Regions from separate parts of the Suilimivivens aceti genome, predicted to be linked through region 2. Evidence: predicted binding sites of a transcription regulator. Region 2 holds the regulator's gene; the other holds the start of a gene.
What was found. The regulator Rex, encoded in region 2, represses fermentation and respiration genes when NADH is low (regulators of the CRP and FNR family bind a similar motif). The targets are predictions, from matches to a motif close to ATTGTTAANTANTTAACAAT.
Positions count from the first base shown of each region.

Region 1: ptb (phosphate butyryltransferase) is a predicted target of Rex. The motif match lies at 6,562-6,581, and genes of this name have one in related genera.

Region 1 covers NZ_JAOQKJ010000001.1:15,862-28,594, reverse strand. Annotated here, with positions in the region: gene OCV77_RS00115 (sodium ion-translocating decarboxylase subunit beta) at 36-1,172, opposite strand; T-box leader at 1,484-1,776, shown strand; gene aspS (aspartate--tRNA ligase) at 1,886-3,637, shown strand; gene trkA (Trk system potassium transporter TrkA) at 3,660-5,042, shown strand; gene OCV77_RS00100 (TrkH family potassium uptake protein) at 5,053-6,492, shown strand; gene ptb (phosphate butyryltransferase) at 6,604-7,524, shown strand; gene buk (butyrate kinase) at 7,534-8,601, shown strand; gene OCV77_RS00085 (threonine aldolase family protein) at 8,704-9,759, shown strand; gene OCV77_RS00080 (TrpB-like pyridoxal phosphate-dependent enzyme) at 9,865-11,253, shown strand; gene OCV77_RS00075 (PD-(D/E)XK nuclease family transposase) at 11,384-12,484, opposite strand.
Region 2 covers NZ_JAOQKJ010000002.1:268,209-280,941, forward strand. Annotated here, with positions in the region: gene OCV77_RS03055 (NAD(P)H-hydrate dehydratase) at 1-1,342, opposite strand, end outside; gene OCV77_RS03060 (hypothetical protein) at 1,391-2,026, opposite strand; gene OCV77_RS03065 (redox-sensing transcriptional repressor Rex) at 2,045-2,689, opposite strand; gene OCV77_RS03070 (ABC-F family ATP-binding cassette domain-containing protein) at 2,827-4,746, shown strand; gene OCV77_RS03075 (NADP-dependent isocitrate dehydrogenase) at 4,741-5,949, opposite strand; gene OCV77_RS03080 (GntR family transcriptional regulator) at 5,964-6,662, opposite strand; gene OCV77_RS03085 (beta/alpha barrel domain-containing protein) at 6,680-8,092, opposite strand; gene OCV77_RS03090 (S8 family peptidase) at 8,154-9,065, opposite strand; gene OCV77_RS03095 (leucine-rich repeat domain-containing protein) at 9,132-11,888, opposite strand; gene OCV77_RS03100 (leucine-rich repeat protein) at 11,908-12,733, opposite strand, start outside.

The sequences.
Region 1 (12,733 bases), on a different contig from region 2:
ATAAATCTCCTTTTCTTCTATAATATATGTGATGCTTACAGGTAAGCAGAAACCAGGGTGATCATCAGACCGCCTGCGATGGCAGATGCGATCTGACCGGAAACATTGGCACCGGCAGCATGCATGATCAGGATATTTTGAGGATTCTCAGAAAGAGCCAGCTTCTGTACTACTCTTGAGGACATGGGAAAGGCAGAAATGCCAGCCGCACCAACCATGGGATTGATCTTTTCCTTCAGGAACAGGTTCAGGAATTTGGCAAACAGGACACCGCCAATGGTATCGAAAATAAAGGCAAAGAGTCCGATCGCCATGATCAGCAGGGTATCGGTTCTGACGAAGCTTTCCGCCTGCATACTGAAGGAAATAGTGATGCCAAGAAACAGGGTGATCAGATTGGCAAGGGTATTCTGTGCAGTCTCGGACATGGTGCCAAGGACGCCGCATTCCCGGATCAGATTGCCGAACATGAGGAAGCCGACAAGGGAAACACTGGTCGGGGCGATGAGCCCGACAATAAACGTAACAACGATAGGAAACGCAATACGCACTCTTTTGGAAACGGATGAGGCCTGATAGTTCATGGTCATGGTCCGTTCTTTTTTGGTAGTGACAAGCCGGATGGCAAAGGGCTGGATGATAGGAACCAACGCCATATAGGAATAAGCAGCCACAGCAATGGCACCGATATAGTTAGAGTGCAGGATCTGCGAAACCAGTATGGAGGTAGGACCGTCAGCAGCACCGATAATAGAGATGGAGGCGGCATCCTTTAAGTCAAAGCCAAGGAGCGTAGCCAGGATCAGTGCAGCAAAAATACCGAACTGGGCAGCAGCACCATACAGGAACAGGGCTGGCTTTGAAAGAAGAGGTCCAAAGTCGATCATGGCACCAATACCGATAAAAAGAAGGATCGGCAGTGCTTCCGAAGCTTCAATCCCGATGTGGAACAGCCATTCTACAATGCCCTGTGTTTCACCAACACCGCTGACGACCTGATTCAGTGCGCTGCTGAAGGGAAGGTTGACCAGAATGGCACCAAATCCCATGGGAAGCAGGAGAGATGGTTCGTATTCTTTTTTGATGGCGAGATAAATCAGAAGCAGGCCGATCAGGTACATGACAAGCTGCTTCCAGGTGATGGCTAATAAGCCGGAAATCAGAAAATCCATAATAGTATCCTTTCTCTTGATCGTGATATTAAGGGGTTACCAGGGTATAAAAAAAGACCCTTATTACAGAGTGTTCCCTGTAATAAAAGTCTTACCATTTCAATTTCAGGCGGGTTGTCAAACCGTGATGACGCCTGGAAATCCACCGAAGTGCCGGCTACTCCCTTTTGTATGATGATATCATAACGGTTTCCTGTGGCTGTGTCAACAGTTTTTGAGAGTGCATTTTTCGTGGCATTTTTCCGGGGGATTAGAAATTGACAAAATGGCTATTCTACCTTATGATATAGGAAGCATAAAAGGAAACAATGAGAAAAGCGATGACGAAGAGAAGTAGTATGAGAATTCACTTCCAGAGAGCCGGCACAGGTGGGAGCCCGGCAGCAGAGCTCATATGAATAACACTTCCGAGCTGCAGACTGAAAGCCGTACCTGTTTTGCTGAGGGTGATTTCCAGAAGGCTGATATGATATTTTACAGGAACTCACAGAAAGTATTCAGAAGGGTTGGAGAGTAGGAACGCCGGCAGCTGGCCGTAATTCAGTTTAAGTGACTGCAGATGCAGTAAATCAGGTGGTACCGCGGATCATGATTCGTCCTGAATTGATGAACTTCAATTCGGGGTGTTTTTATTTTATGGCAGAAAGGCAGCCCGGTGAAGTGCTTATCCTGTTAAGCAGGGTCATGAAAAAGAAAAGAAAGAGGAGAAAGAAATGGAATTATCAACACTGTATCGTGAAAGAACACTGGACAGGCTTTCCGAAGATGATATCGGTAAGGTTCTGAAGGTAGCCGGCTGGGTAGAGAATATCCGTGACCATGGTGGTGTGTCCTTCATTGATTTAAGAGACATGTACGGCGTACTGCAGATCGTTATGAGGAATACCGACCTGCTGAAGGGAATCAGTAAGGAAGACTGTGTGACGATCACGGGAGAGGTAGAGAAGAGAGATGAGGAAACCTACAATCCAAAGATCCCTACAGGAACGATTGAACTGGAGGCACACTCTATCGAAATCCTCGGTAAGGTTTACAAGCCGCTGCCGTTTGAGATCGCAGCCTCCAAGGAGATCAGAGAGGACTTACGTCTGAAATACCGTTACCTTGACTTGAGAAACAGAAAGGTTTTGGATAACATGATCTTCCGTTCCGAGGTGATCGCATTCCTGCGCCAGAAGATGACGGAGATGGGATTTATGGAAATGCAGACCCCCATTCTGTGTGCTTCTTCTCCGGAAGGCGCAAGAGACTACATCGTTCCGTCAAGACATTACAAGGGTAAGTTCTATGCACTGCCTCAGGCACCCCAGCAGTATAAGCAGCTCCTGATGGTATCCGGAATTGATAAGTACTTCCAGATCGCACCCTGCTTCCGCGATGAGGATGCAAGAGCAGACCGTTCTCCCGGAGAATTCTACCAGCTTGATTTCGAGATGAGCTTTGCTACCCAGGAGGATGTATTCCGGGTAGGTGAGGAGGTTCTGACAGCCACCTTTGAAAAATTCGCACCGAAGGGCTTCCAGGTTACACAGGCACCTTATCCGGTTATCAGTTATAAACAGGCCATGCTGGAGTTCGGCTCCGATAAGCCTGATCTTCGGAACCCGCTGAGAATTATTGATTTGTCCGAATTCTTTGACCGCTGTACCTTCAAGCCGTTCCAGAACAAGACAGTAAGAGCTATTAAGATCCACGGACATCAGTCCAAGGGCTTCCATGAAAAGATGCTGAAGTTTGCTACCGGAATCGGCATGGGAGGACTTGGCTATCTGGAGGTACAGGAGGATCTGTCCTATAAAGGGCCGATCGACAAGTTTATCCCGGATGATATGAAGGTAGAGCTCCGTGAAAAAGCAGGGCTTGAAGCAGAAGATACCATCTTCTTTATCGCAGATAAGGAAGAGCGGGCAGCAGGCTATGCCGGACAGATCCGTAATGAGCTTGGTGCCAGACTGGACCTTTATGAGAAGAACGCATACCGTTTCTGCTTTGTCAATGACTTCCCGATGTTTGAGCTGGATGAGGAGACGAAGAAGATCGGATTTACCCATAATCCCTTCTCCATGCCGCAGGGAGGACTGGATGCACTTTTAAATAAGGATCCGCTGGAAATACTGGCATATCAGTACGATATTGTCTGCAATGGAGTAGAGCTTTCTTCCGGAGCAGTCCGTAACCACAGCATTGACATCATGGTCAAGGCCTTTGAGATCGCAGGCTATGATGAAGAAGTACTGAAGCAGAAGTTTGGAGCACTCTATCAGGCATTCCAGTTTGGTGCACCGCCGCATGCAGGCATGGCACCCGGGGTAGACCGGATGATCATGCTTCTGCGCAATGAGGAGAATATCCGGGAGATCATTGCCTTCCCGATGAGTGGTACAGCACAGGACCTGATGTGTGGGGCACCGAATGAGGTAACGGAGCAGCAGCTTCGCGAGGTTCATATTAAGGTAAGAGCGTAGGACTCAAAAGTGAGGAATCATAATGAAATCACGCAGTGATATAAAAATATTTATTGTAGGAGGAGGCGAGATTGGCCGTTCGCTTGCCGGACAGCTTTCCAGGGATGGATATGAACTGACCCTGATCGACAGAAACCAGGATGTGGTAAAGAGCCTGAGCAACAGCTTTGATATTATCTGCTTTGAAGGTAATGGCGCTTCCTATACCACACTGCAGGAGCTTTCCGCAGGCAAGGCAGATATCTGGATTGCCGTGACAGAGTCCGATGAACTGAATATACTAAGCTGTATGACAGCCCATATGATGGGAGCCAAGCATACCATTGCCCGTATCAGGGACGTGGATTATGCAAGGCAGAATCATTTTTACAAGGATAAGCTGGGGCTTTCCATGATCATTAACCCGGAGCTGGCAACGGCTCTGGAGATCTTCCGGCTGCTTCGTTTCCCGCTGGCAACCCGTGTGGAAACCTTTGCAAGAGGCAGAGCGGAGCTTGTCCAGATCAATGTCCGGAATGAAAGCCCGCTGATCGGCCATTCCCTGATCGAGATGAACCAGGATATGGGGATCAACCTGCTGATCTGTGCGATCGTCCGGGACGGGGAGGCCTTTGTGCCAAAAGGAAATACGGTGATCAGCAGAGGGGATATCCTGTATATGACAGGTGCTGCGGATGAATTCCGTAAATCCTTCAAAAAGATCAAGCTTCCGGTAAAGCCGCTGCAGTCCGTTATGATCGCAGGAGGCGGACGGATAGCTTATTATCTGGCAGAGGCAGTGCTGGAGCAGGGGGCGAAGGTAACCCTGATCGAGAAAAATAAGGTGATGGCAACAGAGCTTTCTGAAGCCGTGGAAGGGATCAACGTGGTATGCGATGATGCGCTTGCCTATTTTGATTCCATGTCCCAGTCGGATATCGAGAATACAGACGCATTTATTACGATCACAGATAATGATGAATATAATCTGGTGGCAGCCATGTATGGGGAGTCCCAGGGTATCAGCAAGGTGATTTCCAGGATCGCAGCCAAATCAAGGCTTAAGGTGCTGCCGGAGGGGAGCAAGATCTGTACGATCTCAAGAGAGGATGTTGCAGCGGATAGAATTCTTGGCTACAGCAGATCTCTTCTGAATGCAGAGGATAATGATGCGGTGGAATCTCTGTACCGTCTGATGGATGGCAGACTGGAGATCATCGAGTTTAAGGTGGATGACAGGGATCTGAACCTGAATACCCCACTGAAGGATCTGAGAATGAAACAGAATATGCTGATCGGCTGTATTATCCGTGATTTCCGGATCATCATTCCCAGGGGTGATGATGTGATCCTTCCAGGAGATACGGTACTGGTAGCTGTCATTGACAGACAGATCGCAAGACTGGAAGACATATTTGCTTCCTAGGAGCAGAGAAATGAATAAAAGAAAAATAGTCAGTTTTATTGGAAGAATCATATTGATTGAAGCGGCTCTCATGGTACTGCCGCTTCTTGTTGCCTTGTATTATGGAGATGGAGATGCATGGGTTTTTGCTGTTACGATCCTGGCGGCACTGATCCCAGGGGTACTTATGGCAAGAGTCAGGCAGTCGGACAGAAGACTCAGCAGCAGGGATGGATACTTTATCGTGGCGGCGACCTGGATCATCATTTCCCTGATCGGTGCCATGCCGCTGTATATGGCAGGGGGATTCCGTTCCTACTGGAGTGCCCTGTTTGAGATCGCATCCGGTTTCAGCACCACAGGCGCTTCTGTGCTGGCGCAGCCGGAGCTCCTTGGACATGGCGTTCTGTTCTGGAGAAGCTTTACCCATTGGATCGGTGGTATGGGTGTCCTGGTATTTGTAATGATGGTCATGCCTATGGAAAATGACAATTCCATGCATCTTGTACGTGCAGAGGTGCCGGGACCTACTGCAGGCAAGCTGGTGCCGAGAATGCGGACTACATCTATGATCCTGTATGGTATATATGCAGCCATGACGATGATACTGCTTGTTTTGCTCCTGCTTGGGGGAATGCCGTTATTTGATAGCTTCTGTATAGCCTTTGGAACAGCAGGAACCGGTGGATTTGCAGTGTCGTCAGCGGGCGTGGCCGGTTATCACAGTGCTTATATTGAGATCCTGCTTGGAATTTTTATGCTGTTATTTGGCGTAAACTTTAATGTATACCATCTTCTGCTTCTCGGCAAGGTAAAGGATGCACTGAAATCGGAAGAGGTAAAAGCTTATCTTGGAATTGTAATTACAGCCACTGTATTGATTTCTATCAATACCTTCAGCCGGGTGACAGGACTTGGAACAACAGTCAGGAATGCATTTTTTCAGGTGGCTAGTATTATGACCACATCCGGTTTTGCCACGGTGGACTTTAATTTCTGGCCTGAATTTTCCAAGCATACGCTTGTACTTCTAATGATTATCGGTGCCTGTGCCGGATCTACCGGAGGTGGCTTCAAGGTATCAAGACTGATCATCCTGTTAAAGGCCATGATGGCAGAGGTAAGGCATATCATTACGCCGAAGGCGATCAATCCCGTGAGGATTGATGGTAAGCCTATTGATAAGGAAACACTGAATTCCATCAGGATCTACGCAGCAGCTTATCTGATCCTGATCTGTCTGTTTACCTGGATCCTTTCCCTGGATGGCAAGGATCTGACGACCAATGTGACAGCAGTGCTGTCCTGCTTTAACAATATAGGACCGGGACTTGGCGGTGTAGGTCCCATGAATAACTTCGGGATTTACTCTGACTGGGCACAGGTACTGCTATCCCTTTGTATGCTGACAGGAAGACTTGAGATATTCCCTATGCTGCTTCTGTTTGGAAGATCCATGCATACCAGATAGAAAAGGCAGAAAAAAAGCCCATGGGATTGCTATTTTCCCGCAAATGTGCTATGATTTCTTTATTGTGATTATGTTATAAATTTAACAAATAAAAATAAGAGGTGTGAACAAATGAGCAAGAATTTTGATGATTTATTGTCCAAGGTGTCAGAGTGCAGTAAGAAGATTCTGTCCGTTGCAGTGGCACAGGATAAGGCTGTGCTGGAGGCAGTTAAGGCTGCAAAGGAGCGTGGTATTGCAGATGCGATTCTGGTTGGTAATGAAGCAGAGATCCGTGAGATCGGAGCCTCCCTTTCCATGAATATGGATGAATATGAAATCATCAATGAGCCTGATGTAGTAGAGGCTTCCTTAAAGGCAGTTTCTCTTGTACACGATGGCAGGGCAGATATGTATATGAAGGGTCTTCTGGATTCCAAGACTTTCTTAAAGAGCGTGCTGAACAAGGAAGTCGGGCTTCGTACCGGACAGCCTCTTTCCCATGTGTGTGTATTTGAGATTCCCGGGATCGACCGTCTGCTTTTCTTTACAGATGTTGCATTTATGCCTTACCCCACATTAGAGGATAAGAAGTTTATCATTAAGTATACTGTAGAGGTAGCAAAGGCCTGCGGCGTAGAGTGTCCGAAGGTAGCTCCCCTTGCAGCGGTAGAAGTAGTAAATCCCAAGATGCCTGTTACCGTAGAGGCGGCAGAGCTGACAAGAATGAACGAGGAAGGCGAGATCAAGGACTGTATCGTAGACGGACCGCTTTCTCTTGATATTGCCATTGACAGGGCAGCAGCAGAAGAAAAGGGAGCCATGGATCGTAAGATCACAGGCGATGCCGATATCCTTCTTTTCCCCGATATCCATGCAGGAAATCTGGTATATAAGGCAATCGTTCATCTTGTAAAGGTAAAGAATGGCTGTATCCTGACAGGAACCAAGGCTCCTGTTATCCTGACATCCCGTTCTGACACATTTGAAACCAAGGTAAATTCCATTGCACTTGCTGCAGTGGTAGCAGAAGAAATGAAAAAGAATCAGTAGGAGGTAATCATGTCAGTTAAGAGCTTAATCATCAATCCGGGTTCTACTTCCACCAAGATCGGTGTATTCGAAGATGAGACCCTGTTATTTGAAGAAACCCTTCGTCATTCTACCGAAGAGATCGCACAGTATGCGTCTATCGTAGACCAGAAGGATTTCCGTAAGCAGATCATTCTTGACCTGCTGAAGGAGAAGGACTTTGATATCAGATCCCTGCAGGTAATTGTAGGCCGTGGTGGTATGTTAAAGCCAATCCCGGGTGGCACCTATGCAGTCAGTGATGATCTGCTTCATGACCTGAAGATCGGTAAGCAGGGACAGCATGCATCCAATCTTGGCGGCATTCTGGCAAGAGAGATCGGGGACGAAATCGGTGTTCCTTCCTATATCGTTGACCCTGTCGTAGTAGATGAGCTGATGCCTATCGCAAGATATTCAGGTGTACCGGAGCTTCCAAGAACGAGCGTGTTCCATGCCCTGAACCAGAAGGCTGTAGCCAAGAGATATGCGAAGGAGAAGGGCGTTTCCTATGAATCCCTGAATCTGATCGTAGTACATATGGGCGGTGGTGTTTCTGTAGGCGCCCATGAAAAGGGACGTGTCATTGATGTATTCAATGCCCTTGATGGAGACGGTGCTTTCTCACCTGAGAGAGCCGGAGCAGTTCCTTCAGGCGCACTGATCAGGATGTGCTTCTCAGGTGAATATACCGAGAAGGAAGTTTACAAGAAGATCGTTGGCGGCGGCGGATTCAATGCATATCTTGGAACCAATGATATGCGTGATGTTGCCAAGATGATCGATGAAGGTGATACACATGCTGATGAGGTAAGAGAGGCATTTATCCTTCAGGTCTGCAAGAATATTGGTTCCATGTCCTGCGTATTAAAAGGCAAGGTAGATGCGATCATCGTTACCGGTGGCATTGCTTACAATAAGGCAGTGGTTGACAAGATGGAAGAGAGAGCCGGATTTATTGCTCCATTCACCGTATATCCCGGAGAAGATGAGCTGCTTGCCCTGGCACAGGGTGCGCTCCGTGTATTAAACGGCGAAGAAAAGGCAATGGAATATTAATCCGTTCCGTAGCAGGAAAACAGGAAAATACAGAGGACACAGTGGTCTAAGCTGTGTCTTCTTTTTTACGAATAAACGGAAGAACAGGAGGAAAGAGAATAAATGCTTTTATTTACATGTGATTATCTGGAGGGAGCCCATGAGAAGATCCTGCAAAGGCTTGCAGAAACCAATCTGGAAAAGATGCCGGGATATGAGAACGATCCTTACTGTATCAGCGCTGCTGAGAAGATCAGGGCAGCCTGTGAATGTCCGGAAGGAAGCGTATTCTTTACTGTAGGAGGGACACAGACCAATGCAGTAGTGATCTCTACGATGCTGCAAAGCTGTGAGGGAGTGCTGGCAGCGGATACCGGTCATGTGAATGTGCATGAAGCGGGTGCTATTGAATACACAGGGCATAAGGTGCTGTCACTTCCTGCATATGAGGGGAAGATGAAAGCACCTGACCTGAAGGATTACCTGGTGAATTTTTATAAGGATCCCTCCCATGAGCATATGGTGATCCCGGGAATGGTATATCTGTCTTATCCCACAGAATATGGAACCCTGTATACGAAAAAGGAACTGACGGATATTTATGCGGTGTGCAGGGAATATCAGATTCCTCTTTATGTAGATGGGGCAAGGCTCGGTTACGGACTGATGAGCGCGGCAGCCGATCTGACCCTGCCGGAGCTTGCCAGACTCTGCGATGTCTTTTATATAGGGGGTACCAAGGTTGGGGCACTTTGCGGAGAGGCAGTCGTATTTCCAAAGGGGAATGAGCCGAAGTACTTTATTACAAAGATCAAACAGCGTGGTGCCATGCTGGCCAAGGGAAGACTGCTTGGCGTACAGTTTGATACCTTATTTACGGACGGACTTTATTTTAAGATCAGTGCACATGCCATCGGCATGGCAGAGATGCTGAAAAGGGAACTGAAGGATATGGGCTATACCTTTTATCTGGATTCCCCGACCAATCAGCAGTTTCTTGTGCTGACTGATCAGGAGGCAGATACACTGACAGCAAAGGGGGCAGGCTATGATCTCTTTGCCAGAGTAGATGAAAACCATGTGGTCTGCCGCTTCTGTACAAGCTGGGCAACCAGAGAAGAGGATATGAGGGAGCTATTGCAGATCCTGAAGGAATGCAGGCTGGCTTCCATAAGCTGAAAAAGAAAAATCGAAGTGGATCAGCCTTTGACACAGATTGACAGAAAATTGTATACTGGTATAAAATGAGTTAAACAACAGAGGGGAAAAGGAGAATCTGATAAGATGAGTGATAAGAATAACATTCCTTACAAAATTTATTTGGAAGAAAATGAAATGCCAGACAGCTGGTATAACGTGCGGGCGGATATGAAGAATAAGCCGGCGCCATTATTAAATCCAGGCACGCAAAAGCCCCTGACATTTGAAGAGATGAGAGGAATCTTCTGCGATGAGCTTTGCAAACAGGAGCTGGATGACACCACTCCCTATTTTAAAATTCCGGATGAAATCCGTAAGTTTTACAGAATGTACCGTCCTTCACCGCTTGTCAGAGCCTACTGTCTGGAGGAAAAGCTGCAGACACCGGCAAAGATTTATTATAAGTTCGAAGGAAATAATACCAGTGGAAGCCATAAGCTGAATTCAGCCATTGCGCAGGCTTATTATGCCAAGAAGCAGGGACTTAAGGGTGTGACTACAGAGACCGGAGCCGGTCAGTGGGGAACAGCGCTTTCCATGGCCTGTGCCTATCTGGATCTTGACTGTAATGTATATATGGTAAAGTGCTCTTATGAACAGAAGCCCTTCCGAAGAGAGGTTATGAGAACCTACGGGGCGAAGGTGACACCTTCTCCTTCAGAAACAACAGAGGTAGGAAGAAAGATCCTGAGGGAATTCCCCGGAACAACAGGCAGTCTTGGATGTGCAATCTCTGAGGCAGTAGAAGCAGCAATCTCCAAAGAGGGTTACCGTTATGTATTGGGATCTGTACTGAACCAGGTACTGCTTCACCAGACAGTGATCGGTCTGGAGGCCAAGGCGGCTATGGATAAATATGGAATCAAACCGGATATGATCATTGGATGTGCTGGTGGAGGATCAAACCTTGGTGGGCTGATCTCTCCTTTTGCAGGTGAAATGCTAAGAGGTGAGGCAGATTATGATATTGTCGCAGTGGAACCGGCCTCCTGCCCAAGCCTTACGAGAGGAAAATTTGTATATGATTTCTGTGATACAGGAAAGGTATGTCCTCTGGCGAAAATGTACACACTGGGAAGCGGCTTTATCCCGGCACCGAATCATGCAGGCGGACTCCGCTATCATGGCATGAGCTCTATCCTGTCACAGCTTTATCATGATGGATACATGAGAGCCATGAGTGTGGAGCAGACAGCGGTATTTAAGGCAGCAGAGCAGTTCGCAAGAGTAGAAGGCATCCTTCCTGCACCGGAAAGCTCCCATGCGATCAAGGTGGCGATCGATGAAGCACTGAAATGCAAGGAGACCGGAGAAGAGAAAACAATCCTCTTTGGACTTACCGGAACAGGTTACTTTGATATGATGGCTTATGAACGCTTCAATAATGGAGAGATGGTGGATTATATTCCGACAGATGAGGAGCTGGCAAAGGGATTTGCCGGGATTCCGAAGTTCCCTGGGAATGAGTTTTAAATCAGAATGATAAAGAGCAGTCCGGCAGATTATCTGCCGGACTGGATCGCACTGCGGCAAAAGGGTAGATGTCACTTAAAGCGACCCAACGCAGGCGGAGAATCCTGCAAGCAGGATTTTTCTTACAGGATCATAAATTTTTAAGTCTGGATAATTCTGCCTGCAGAGCAGCAATAGTGGCAGCGCTTTTGGAGAGAAGAGAGTCCTTTTCAGCGAGGGCGGAGTCTTTTTCAGCGATCAGAGACTCTTTTTCAGCAATAGTAGCATTCATTTCAGCAATAACAGCCGTGTTCTCTGCAATTGTGGCATTCTGTACATCCACTTCCTTCTGCAGTTCATCGATCATATATCTGACAGTATTCCTGTCCATTTCCCGTAATTCCTCAGAAAAGAAACCCATAATATTCTCCACATTCCGGCACATCTGATAGAGTGTCTCATACATTGGCTTGAACTGTGGGAAGCTGGTGATAAGCCGGATAATTTCATCCGGGTCATCTATAGATAGAAATATCATCCAGGCTTCCAACAATGTAGTTACCTTTTTATTGTGCATTTTTGAACGGAAAATGTCAAGACTTATAAAAATATAATCCTGCAGAAGATCCATGGAAAGTCCGGAATCGAAGGATACTTTGGAACGGTGGATCCAATGGTCAGGACATTTCTTTAATTCATCCGGGCTTTTTTCGTATAGAACAATCAGATAAACCTTGCTGATGTTGCGGTAGGAGAAAGTGTCCCTGCCGGTAACGGAATCTATGGAGCGTTGTCTTACCCGTTTATACTGGCGCAGGAGCATATCTGAGGAATAGCAGGCACACCTTGCTCCAGGAAAAGCGTAACCAATTTTCTGGACTTCGATATTTGCAAGAGAGCCGTCCTCAAGTTCAACGATAATGTCTGTGATCAGCAGGGAGCTTTCGTCAGAAAGTCTGGTGGAATCATTGGGAAGCACCTCTTTGATTCTGACCTTGCGGTTTAGCAGGGCGGTCAGGAAGGATTCCAGTCTGGCAGGGTCATACTCCGGGTTCATGACCTCCTTGAAGAAGGAGTCATACAGAACCTTGATGCCTCTGGCACCGGAGCAGAAATCGAGGAATTCCTTCTGCTGTAGGACAGTCCAGCTTTCAAAAAGCTGCTGCATTCTTGGATTTGTGTAGATTCGCTGGAGAATTTCTTCTCTGCTCTGGATCATTGGAAAATAAGATTTTAGTAGATTTGTGGCCATAGACAGCCCTCCTTATGTGAAATAGACGTGTGTTTTTGCATGCAGAATAGACGAGACCATGGTGGTCTGAAAACTGTTGCTATTATATCCAAAAACAAAAGTGAATAGTTACATCATGCAGACCTGTTCTGAAAACATTCGGCGAAGTGCCATAAGATAAAAATAATAGAATCAACATGATCTTCCTGAAATCCCGGAAACGGGTGGGAATGAAGCAAGTATAACACAGGTGATGGCAGGGAGCAAGTG
Region 2 (12,733 bases):
CAAGCACATCCCCGCTTCCTGCAGTAGCCATCCCGTCATTTCCTGTCCTGTTCAGATAAACCATCCTTTCATCCGGTGACGCAACAAGTGTTACCGCATCCTTGCCTGCTATCACGCAGCCATACTCCTTTGCCAGCTTCTTTAAATAAAATGCCGGATTTTCTTTGTAGGTATTCATGGAAATGCCTGCAAGACGGATAAATTCCCCTGGATGGGGTGTCAGAATCACCCTGCCCTTCTGATATTTTAACAGCTTTTCCTGCAGAGAGCCTTCCCTTGCGATCAGATTCAGACCATCCGCATCAATAACTGCTCTTTTTTCTCCCTGTTCCAGGATCATTTCCATCAGCAGCTCTGCGTTTTCATCTGTAGAGATCCCGCATCCTGCCACGATCACATCTGCCCATGCTATACTCTGCCTTACTTTTTCTTCCTCAGGCTTACCCTCGTAAGTGTAGATCATGGCTTCCGGAAGCTCCCTTAAGATCAGATCCCTGTTTTCGGCAGCTGTAATGATCTTCAGCATACCGGCACCACTTCTTAAAATTGTTTTTCCACACAGTAGCGCTGCTCCAGCCATATCCCTGCTTCCCGCTACAAGCAGTATCCTCCCGAAGGTTCCTTTATTGCCAAACGCTGCTCTCTCTGGCAGAATCCCATGTATATCTTCTTCCCTGTATGAAAAAAACGAAGGCTCCTTTCCTGATTTGAAAGACTCCGGGATACCAATATTATGAACCACGGTATGACCACACAGCATTTTCCCCGGATACAGATAGTGTCCTGCTTTTCCATACTGAAGAGCAACAGTAAGCTCAGCTTTCACTGCACACCCCAGTATCTTCCCGGAATCTGCACAGACTCCTGAAGGGATATCCACAGCGATTACTCTGCTTCCCTTTTCACCATAACAGTTGATTGCCCTGACAGCTTCTTCATATATCCCTGTGATCTCTCTTGTCAGCCCTGTTCCAAACAAACAGTCCACTACCATATCATATTCTGCTTTTGCTGATTTGCTATTGACTGTAATACCAAGCTGTTTCAGGATTGAGAGCTGGCTCCCGCACTCCATGCTCAGCTTCTCTGTATTTCCTATCAGGAAAATATCAGCGTGGATCCCCTTTTCTGCCAGCAGCCTTGCAAGTGCAAGTCCATCTCCCCCATTGTTTCCGCAGCCTGCAAATATTGCAATACGGATCGTTTCAGAGAGAAATGCCTCTATCTCTGAGAACACAGAAAGTGCCGCTCTCTCCATCAGTACCATGGCAGGTATCCCACAGTCTTTGATCGCTGTCATGTCACACTCTCTCATCTCTTTGGATGTAACAATATACTCCATAAAACCCCCTTCAAAAAGAAATAGAAAGTACGCCAGCGGGCAGACTTTCTATGATTTCTTTTCTTCCTGTTCTTTTATAACAGGCTTAAAATTCTGAAGATCAAATATATCGACTACTTCCGGTCCGAAGACATTATGCATATAAGTATAAATATTCTGGCTGGTTCCCTGCATCTCCTGCCTTCTCACCAGCTTTTCCTTTAATTCTTCTCTCGTAGAATCAATCCATTCTGTGAGAGTTTCAATTTCCTGCCCATTTTTCTTAAGCAGGTCATAGGAAATCTCCATGGTCTTCAGCATCAGCTTACGATTGACCTCATCCAGTTCTCCCGGCAGACTGATCAGAAGATCCTCGCATTCATCAATCTTTCTGTTACATTCTTCTATCAGTGCTTTATGCTCATCCAGCTTCTTTTCAGCCTTCTTATCTGTCCCGTCACATCCGGTCTCAGCCAGTATAACAATCTCGTCCATCAGTCTTTTTTTCAGTTTTTTCAGCTTCTTCAATTCATTTGCCGCACCGGCCTGCTGTTTTAACAGCTCTGTCTGTTCTGCAGATAGTGTGTGAATCTTCTTCTCTGCCCCTATGCTTACAACCAGCTGGTGCCATTGGTGATCCAATGTCAATGGCGGCAGCTTCCTGCCAGAAAGGGCATGTCTGAATTCTTCGTCTGATTTTGCCACGTTTCCTCACTCCAATCATCAGGCATCATAATGTGTTTCATATCGGTTAATATTATAGGTCAGCTTCATGAGACTGTCTGAAAGGTGTACATTCTCAACCTGTACATCCGGCGGCACATTCAGATCCACATGTGCAAAGTTCCAGATGCCACGGATTCCTTCCTTGACCAGTTCCTCGGCTACTTCTACTGCACAGTTCTTTGGAATGGTAAGCACTGCAATGTCGATCGCATTCTCTCTGACAAAGGACGACAGCTCTTTCATGGGAAGCACTTCCATATCCCGGATTCTCCTGCCATACAGCGCTGGATTATTGTCAAATATCCCCCGGAATAAAAATCCTCTTCTTTCAAAGTTCATGTAATTGGCCAGCGCCTGACCAAGATTTCCGGCACCTATGATGATCAGATTATGTGTCTGATCAAGACCAAGTATCTTACCGATCTCGCCATAGAGATATTCTACCTTGTATCCATAGCCCTGCTGTCCAAAGCCACCAAAATTATTAAAATCCTGCCGGATCTGGGAAGCAGTCACCTTCATAATATCACTTAATTCCTGACTGGAAACCCGCTCGATCCCCTGGTCCTTCAGTTCACCAAGATACCGGAAATATCTTGGCAGCCGTCCTATGACGGCCTGTGATATTCCTTTATTTTCCACAATACCAGCTCCCATATGATTAATAATTTTATCATAGCTCAATGTTAAAAAAATGTCAATTCTTCCTGCATTGACAGAAAGCCGCTAAAACGCTACACTCTAAGATGATAAAAACAAATACGAAAAGGACATTTTTTATGATTTTATCCTGTCAGAATCTATCCAAAGCCTTTAACGAAAAACCCATCCTCAAGGATGTTTCCTTCCATATTGAAGAGCACGACAAAGCAGCAATTGTTGGTATCAACGGAGTGGGCAAAACTACTCTGCTGCGTATCATCGTCGGGGAGCTGCCTGCTGATTCCGGTATCGTCACCCTGAAAAAGGAGGCCTCCTTCGGCTATCTGGCGCAGAACCAGAATGTAAACAGTGAAAATACCATTTATGAAGAATTACTCTCTGTCAAAGCACCTGTCATTGCCATGGAAAAACAGCTCCGTGAAATGGAAGAAAAAATGCATACTGTAAACGGCCGTGAGCTGGACAGCCTCATGGAAAACTATGCCAGGCTGAACCATCAGTTCGAACTGGAAAACGGCTATGCCTATCAGAGTGAGATCGGCGGTGTGCTAAAGGGACTTGGCTTTGCCGAAGAGGATTTTGGCAAACAGATTTCCACTCTCTCCGGTGGTCAGAAAACAAGAGTCGCCCTGTCAAAGCTCCTCCTGAAAAAACCGGAGCTGATCATCCTCGATGAGCCAACAAACCATCTCGACCTGAATGCAATTGCCTGGCTTGAAAACTATCTTCTGAATTATAAGGGTGCCGTTCTTACTGTTTCCCATGACCGTTATTTTCTGGATCGTTTTGCCGGCAAGATCATTGAAATTGATCAGACAAAGGCTACCACCTTCCTTGGCAATTACACAGCTTACGCAGCCAAAAAGGAAATTCTGCGTACTGCTGCAAGAAATGCCTATTTGAACCAGCAGCAGGAGATCCGTCATCAGGAGGCAGTCATTGAAAAGCTGAAAAGCTTTAATCGTGAAAAATCCATCAAACGGGCAGAAAGCCGGGAAAAGATGCTGAATAAGATTGAAGTCCTTGAAAAGCCAACGGAAGCCCGGGCTGATATCCATATGACACTGACTCCCCGCTGTCAGAGTGGAAATGATGTTCTTCATATAGAGCATCTTGCCAAATCCTTCGATGACCTTTCCCTGTTCCAGGATATCAGCATAGATATTAAAAGAGGCGAACACGTAGCCATCATTGGTGATAACGGTACAGGGAAAACCACGATCCTTAAGATCATCAATGACCTTGTTCCTGCCGACAGTGGTACGATCACGCTTGGTACAAATGTACATATTGGCTACTACGATCAGGAGCATCATGTCCTGCATCCGGACAAAACGCTTTTTGACGAAATTTCTGATGAGTACCCTTCTCTTACCGGTACCCAGATCCGTAATACACTTGCAGCTTTTCTGTTTACCGGTGATGATGTATTCAAACTGATCCGTGATTTAAGTGGTGGAGAACGAGGCCGCGTTTCTCTGGCTAAGCTCATGCTTTCCGAATCCAACTTCCTGATCCTGGATGAGCCGACAAACCACCTTGATATCGCCTCCAAGGAAATCCTTGAGGATGCGGTAAATGCCTATGAAGGAACTGTCCTGTATGTTTCCCATGACAGATACTTCATTAACCGGACGGCATCCAGGATCCTGGAACTATCTGGCGGCCAGCTTACCGGCTTTCTTGGAAACTATGATTATTATCTGGAAAAGAAAACCGGTGATCTTCCAAACGGAGATCTTGCTGTGAAAAATACTGTTTCCAAAACCCCTGCCCCGCCCTCCGAGGGCATGCAGGACTGGAAAGCCCAGAAGGAGCAGCAGGCAAAGCAGCGCAAGAAGGAAAATGATATCCGGAAATGTGAAGAAGAAATCGCAAAGCTGGAAGAAAAAGATAAACAGCTTGATAACGAAATGGCACTTCCCGAAAATGCGACCAATGTGGCAAAGCTTCAGGAGCTGACAAAGGAAAAAGAAAGCATCTCTGCAAGACTTGAAGAATTATATGAAAAATGGGAAACGCTGGAGGCCTTATAAGGCTTCCAGCGTTTTTCTGATTTCTTTGATAAAGTTCTCACTGTTCAGAACTGTTACATTTTCAAGGGATGTGATCAGGGCAAGATCCTTTGTCATCTTACCGTCTTCGATCGTCTTTAAAGTTGCTTTTTCCAGCCTGTCCGCAAAGGCGATCAGATCATCAAGGCCATCCAGTTCCCCTCTTTTCCGGAGTGCCCCGGTCCAGGCAAATATCGTTGCCACAGAGTTTGTAGAGGTTTCCTCCCCCTTCAGGTGCTTATAATAATGTCTCTGTACCGTTCCATGTGCTGCCTCATACTCATAAACACCGGCAGGGGATACCAGCACAGAGGTCATCATGGCAAGGGATCCAAACGCAGAAGAAACCATATCACTCATCACATCACCGTCATAATTCTTACAGGCCCAGATGAAGCCGCCCTCTGCTTTCATGACTCTGGCTACCGCATCATCGATCAGCGTATAGAAATAGGTGATTCCTGCATCCTTAAACTGCGCTTCAAATTCCTTTTCATATACCTCCTGGAAAATATCCTTAAAGTCATGATCATATTTCTTGGAAATAGTATCCTTAGTTGCAAACCACAGATCCTGCTTCGTTGCTAATGCATAGGAGAAGCATGCTCTCGCAAAGCTGGTAATGGATTTGTCTGTATTATGGATTCCCTGGATAATACCGCTTCCTGTAAACTGATGGATCAGTTCTCTTGTCTCTGTTCCGTCCTCTGCTGTAAACACCAGTTCTGCTTTTCCAGGTCCCGGCACCTTGATCTCTGTATTTTTATAGACATCACCATAGGCATGACGTGCCAGTGTGATCGGCTTCTTCCAGTTTCTGACACAGGGCTCGATTCCCTTTACTACGATGGGCGCACGGAATACAGTTCCATCAAGGATCGCACGGATCGTACCATTCGGACTCTTCCACATCTCCTTCAGATTATATTCTGTCATTCTGGCTGCATTTGGTGTAATGGTCGCACATTTAACAGCCACACCATACTTTTTCGTAGCCTCCGCACTCTCCACTGTTACCCTGTCATCAGTCTCATTTCTATGTTCCAACCCAAGATCATAATATTCTGTCTTCAGATCAATATAAGGAATAAGCAGCTCATCCTTGATCATCTTCCAGAGGATCCTGGTCATTTCATCCCCGTCCATTTCCACGAGCGGGGTGGTCATTTTTATCTTCTCAGCCATATGCTCTTTCTCTCCTATTCCTGCTCTTCATTCTTATAAATATCGTACAGGCCATTCTTTACCATGTTATTATAGGCATTATTCATATGCAGGGTTGCCAGTCTTTCTGCTTCATCTGCATTGCCTGCCTTGATAGCCTCCATGATCTGTCTGTGTTCATTATTGGATGCAATTCCTCTTTCCTTCGTGGAAAGCGTCTTCTGTCTGATCCTTGCTACATACTGGTGAAAATCTACAAGCAGTCTTTCCAGCATCTTGGAATTGCAGGCATCATACAGGATATGATGAAACCTGTTATCCAGCTCCGTCATCTGTTCCATATGCCCCTTGGACGCATGGAATGCTGCCAGATATACATTCTCTTCCAGTTCTTCAAGCTGCTCCTCTGTGATATTCTCCGTGGCAAGTCTTGCACACATTCCCTCCAGGGAGGAACGGATCATGTAAATGTCCTTTACATCCTTGGCGGTAATACCTGTCACATAGGCACCCTTATTGGGAATGATCTGGATCAGTCCCTCCAGTTCAAGCTGCCTGAAGGCTTCTCTTACAGGCGTTCTGCTGACTCCCAGCTCTTCCCCTATGGCAACCTCCTTCAGCTCCTCGTGCTCTTCATACTTTCCGCTTAAAATATCCTCCCGGAGCCTGTTAAACACTCTGCCTCTTAAGGAATATTTATCTGTTACTTCTTTTTTTACATCATAACTGCTCATTCTGTTATCATTGCCCTCTAACCGATAGTTGTGTCAAGCCTTTTGCAGGCTATTGCGATCTGCTCGATCAGCTCTGCATCTGTTATGACAGTCACACGGCCTTCTTCATATTGTTTGTCTACCCATTTCTTGACCTCTGCAACGAGTGGGCTTGACTTGTCAAGCTGCTTCTCAGCCTTCAGCTTGAAATAAGTATTGATCCAGTGTGCAATTCCTGCAAGACCGGATGTGTTGCTGACTGCACAGAGTGCCGGACGGTTTAAAAACTTGTCCGTATCAAATATATTATAGATCTCCTCATTTTTCAACAGTCCATCTGCATGAACTCCGGCACGTGTCACATTAAAGTTCTTTCCTACGAAAGGCGTCCTCTCCGGAATATGATAGCCGATCTCCTTTTCATAGTACTCGGCAAGCTCAGTGATCACAGTGGTATCCATACCATTTAAATCTCCCTTTAGCTGGGCATACTCAAATACCATGGCCTCAAGAGGCGTATTACCGGTTCGCTCACCGATACCAAACAGAGATGTATTGACACCGGAGCATCCATACAGCCATGCCGTTGTGGAATTGACCACTGCTTTATAGAAATCATTATGTCCATGCCACTCGATCATTTCATGTGGTACACCTGCATGGGTATGCAGCGCATAAATGATACCCTGTACACTTCTCGGGATAACAGCACCCGGATAATTGACACCATAGCCCATGGTATCGCAGGCTCTTACCTTGATCGGAATCTTATACTCCTCCATCAGCTTCATAAGCTCCAGACAGAATGGCACGACATAACCGTAAATATCCGCTCTTGTGATATCCTCCAGATGGCATCTGACACTGATGCCTTCTTCCAGGCAGTCCCTGACAATGCTTAAATAATGCTCCATTGCCTGGCGTCTTGTCATTTTCAATTTCAGGAAAATATGATAATCAGAACAGCTCACAAGAATACCGGTTTCCTTCATTCCGATCTCCTTGACCAGCTTGAAATCCTCCTTGCTGGCACGGATCCAGCTTGTCACCTCAGGAAACTGATATCCTCTCTCCATACACTTGTATACAGCATCTCTGTCCTTTTTGCTGTAAAGGAAAAACTCGCTGGCACGGATCATACCATTTGGTCCGCCCAGTCTGTGCAGATAGTCATAGATCCTTACAATCTGCTCTGTGGTATAAGGTGCTCTTGACTGCTGTCCATCACGAAAGGTAGTATCTGTGATCCAGATATCCTTAGGCATATTGTGAGGCACGATCCTGTCATTAAAAGGGATCTTAGGTACCTCTGAATAAGGAAACATATTTCTGAATACCTGCGGTTTCTCTACATCATCCAGAATATACATATGCTCTTCTATCTCGAGCAGATTATTCTTGGAATTTAAAAACACCGGTCTGTCTAAAAAAACATTGTTTTCTTCTGCCATCGCACTATCTCCTCCTGAACTATTCCCAAAGTCCATGTATAATTGTATACAATAAAACATCTCATGTCAACAAAGAATTTATCTCTATCATGCCAGCTCCCTGCTTGCTCCACGGCTCATTCAGATCTCTTGCTGTCATTATCAGCTTATGCTTTGCCTGTTCGTTTGTCATCTTCGGATATTTTTGTAAAAGAAGTGCCAGAGCTCCTGACACGATCGGTGTTGCCATAGAAGTTCCACTCTTTTTGGTATAGGCATTCCGATACCGGAACCCTCTTTTTTCAAAGAAAGCATTACAGGAAATAATATCTGTTCCCGGTGCCACAATATCCGGCTTTCTCATATCATAGGGACTTGGTCCCCGGCTGCTGTACTCCTCGCAGAGATCTTCCCTTTCTCCAAAATATCCATCCTCATTGCAGCTTACCGTGATCACCTTTTTACGTGCTCCAATAGGTGAAATGGTCATTGCTCCCGGACCTCCATTTCCGGCTGCACATACCACAATGATCCCCCGGTTCCACACCTCATCTACCAACGAAAGCAGCTCCCGCATCCGTTCCTCATCTGATGCTTCACCCATACCAATAGAAATATTCAGTATCCTGATCTGAAATTCTTCCTGATTATTCAATATCCACTCCAAAGCCCTTGTCATGCTCTGGAGCATGCCGTCTCCACGATAATCCAAAACCTTTCCTACGATCAGTCTGCATCCGGGAGCAATCCCCCGGTATCTTCCCATAGAAGCCCTTCCGCTTCCACAGATACAGCCTGCTACATGAGTACCATGCCCGCTGTCATCATAAAAATCCTTCCGGTCATTGACAAAATCCCGAAACAAAAGCAGCCTGTCATCAAAATCCGGATGTCTGGCTACTCCTGTATCCAGCATAGCTACTGTAATTCTGTCCCTCCCACATTCTGCAAGCAGTTTATCACTAAACCCAAGCTGTTCTCTGACACGAAACATAAAAAAGACTCCCGGCTTTTTAATTATTCTATGCCAGAAGTCTTTCTGATGCGCTTTTATTTCTTTTTATTTCTTTTTTCGTTTCTCATTTCCCCTGTAGAAAAACAATGCTACAGAAGCAAAAAACAATCCGGCTGCAAATGCCCATTTGGGATGGGAATAATCACCGGTATCCGGAGTATCATCTTTATTTCCGGAAAGTCCGATCAGTGCACCGCCATTGATCACTTGTCCCTGTCCTACTGCTTTACTGCCATGATACAGCCCATAAGGTGAAAAATGTCTTGCTGTAAACTGGATGTAGTCGCCATCCTCCAGGGAAAGTACCTGGAACTCTGCAGCCTCAAGCTGTCCATCCTCATCCAGTGTCACAAGATGAAGATTATCCGTTGAAAGTCCATCCGGTACCGGAAGCTGTATTGTCATATACTGTCTTCCCAGTTTCTTTATGGGGATCTGTCCTGTACTGTCTTTCAGGGAAATATCAAATGCTTTCAGGTCAGAGGGCTGTGCACCTCCATATAATTCTCCATAAGCAGCGGTAATCTTTGCTGCTGCATCATCGGAATCATCAACCGTCAGCAGGTAGCTCCCATCATTTCCCGGCATGGTTGCCATGGTGTCTGTCCCGTCATTTCTGATCTGGCTGCTGTTTATCCGGACACTTACCCCTGTTTCTGTGGTCTGTGCCTGTGGTCCTGCCAGCTCTGCCAGTACATTCTGGTTTTCCTGTCTGACACTTCCCTTCATACCAAAGGTTCCATTCTCCAGTACTGTTCCTGTTAAATCTGTGATCTGGTCACTGACAACTGCCGTCCTGCAGCCGGAAAATACCAGACTTCTGGACTGTGGCATGGAAAGTCTTTCTGCACTGCTTCCAAACGTCATGACAGGCAGCGTATCTCCTTCAAAGGTTACCGTATCAGTTCCTCCTTTGCTGTCAAAGGCCGCGATTCCGATACTTTCTACAGATGCCGGGATCACGATCTTTGATAACGGACAGTCCTGAAATGCTCCGGCACCGATCACTTTACATTTTTTTCCACCATTTACCGTTTTTAAATTCTTACAGCCCGCAAAAGCGTTTTCACCGATTCCGGTCAGGCTGTCCGGCAGATTTACTGCTGTAATGCCCATATGATCCCTGAAGCATTCCGGCACGATCCTTTTTACACCTGCAGGGATATTTACAATACTGTCATTTCCATCATAGGCAAGTAATATCCCATCTCCCACTACCAGATAAGGATAGGACGCCGAAGCTCTCATGGCATTCTGGATCCAGGGTGTCTTTGCAAAGGCATTACCCTCAATCTGTGTCACACTGTCCGGGATTGAAACCTCCGTCAGACTGTCACAATGATAAAAAGCACCATATCCGATCGTTGTTATGCCATCCGGGAGCTGTATTTCCTTAAGTGCACTTCTTGCAAAAGCAAACTCTCCGATCTCATGGATCCCGTCCTCTATCTCATAAGTATCAATTGTCCCATCCTGATAATAGGCTTTAGAGGCAATCTTATCCCCGACTACTGTATACTTTGGAAAATCCTTTCCTTTTTCTGCATTCTGTGCCAGTAAAGCCCCAAGGCCTTCTGTATCTCCACTGTTGTTGTCAGTATTTGCCGCATCCTGCAGATTGACCTTCCCATTGTTTCCGGCAACTACATCGGACTGCTTATTATCAATAAATACAACTGCCTTTCCAGCTACAATACTGGATTCCCCAAGCAGCCTTTCACTGTTATAGCTTCCCTGTACCACATGAACCTCAGGAGGCACTGTGGCTGACGGTGATGGTGATGGTAATGGTGGTGGTGACGCTGATAGCTGCCCATCTGCAGCTTCATCTGTTCCTGTACTCTGTGCATCAGCATTTCCTGTAACTGCATCCGGTGAAACTACCTGGGTATCCCCGGTCTCTTCATATTCTACAGTATCTGCCTGGGCTGCCTTTCTGTCTGCCGCATAGGCCGCCCCATAGGTTCCTGGAACTGTTTCAAACTCCACCTTACTGCAGCCATCAAAGGCTGTATCGTGAATATTATTGATAGATTCCGGCAGATTGACCTTCGCCAGATTCACACAATCCTGAAACGCATCTGCCTCTATGGTTCTTACCGGAAGAGGAATCGAAACCTCCTGAAGATTCATACAATTGGAAAAGGCATATGCCGGAATATTCGTCAGTGCACTGTCCAGCTTCACATAAGACAGATATGGGTTCCCCCAGAAGGCATATCCCTTGATCTCCTCTACTGTAGATGGAAGGGTAAAAGCCTCCTTCTCATAGCCGGGAAGAAGTGCATAGATGATCTTCTGTTCATCGTCATAAATCACTCCGTTACTGTAGCTTAAATAGGTATTTCCTGCAGAGAGCTCCACACTCTTCAGGCTGCTGCAGCCGGCAAAGGCACCGCTTCCTATCTCCTTCACCTGATCTCCAAGCGACATATTGACAAGCGATGTATCATTACTGAAGGCACCCATACCGATCTCCTGCATGCCATTTCCACATCTCACAGTCCGAAGGCTTCCACAGTCTGCAAAGGCTCTGTAATCAATCTTTTCCACCTGATCTCCAAGATCAATCTGGATCAGATCATCATTCCCAGAGAACGCTTCTTCTCCAATTTCCTTTATCCCATCAGGAACAGACACGGTCTGAGCCGTGCCTGTATATTTTAATAATTTAGTTCCATCTGTCTGAAAGTCAGAAGATACCACCACACTGGCCTGCGCATCTGACACAGGAATCTGAGTGACTGCTATGGCAAGCGCCAGCAGCATGGCACTCAGAAGTTTCGCTATTTTCCTGCTCATAATTTCTCCACTCTTCCAATCAGCCTGCCTTTTTTATATACACCCTGTCCTTCTTAAAGAACAGTACCAGTGAAATACATGCCATACCGATTGCCAGGAACCACTTGGGATGGATCGGGTCACCTGTCTTAGGTGTTGCATCAATCGTACCTGAAGCTGTCAGGTCAGCTGTATTTACATAAATCGTATACGGAGAGAAATGGGTCGCTGTAAAGTTAATGCAGGGAACACCATTTACTGTTGTAAACTTCACGCCAAGACCTTCCAGGCTTCCGTTAGCAACTGCACCGGCCTTGTTATTGCCTGCATACTGTACCAGTTCATCCGGGATCGGCATGGTAATATTGACAGAAATTCCTGTCGTATCTGCTATCTTGGTCCTTCCGGTTGAATCATAAAGACTGATATCCATCGGGAAATACTGGATCCTGCTGATATCACCATATTCCGCCTGCAATGCTGCTGTTACAGCATCCGTAGCGCTCTGATCCTCCGTGATCTTGACAACAAAATTATCCGTTGCTCCTGTTACAGTTGCTCCGGCCAGTCCTGTATTGGATACACCCGGCTTCGTGATCTCTACTACTGTTCCTGAATTATTTCCTGTATTAGCTGCTCCATTGCTGCTGTTGCTGCTTCCGCCATTGCTGCCGGAACCGCCACTACCCGTTGCTGCAGTTCCTTTCCCTGCCTTATAGGTTGCTGTGATCGCAACATTGGCTGCCGGCATCGTAAATGTTGTAGAAGATGCACTGGCATTGGCAAAGCCTACTCCTGCAGTAGATGTTGTCCACTTATCAAAGGTCTGTCCCTCACCCATAAAATATGCGTTGATCGCTACTACT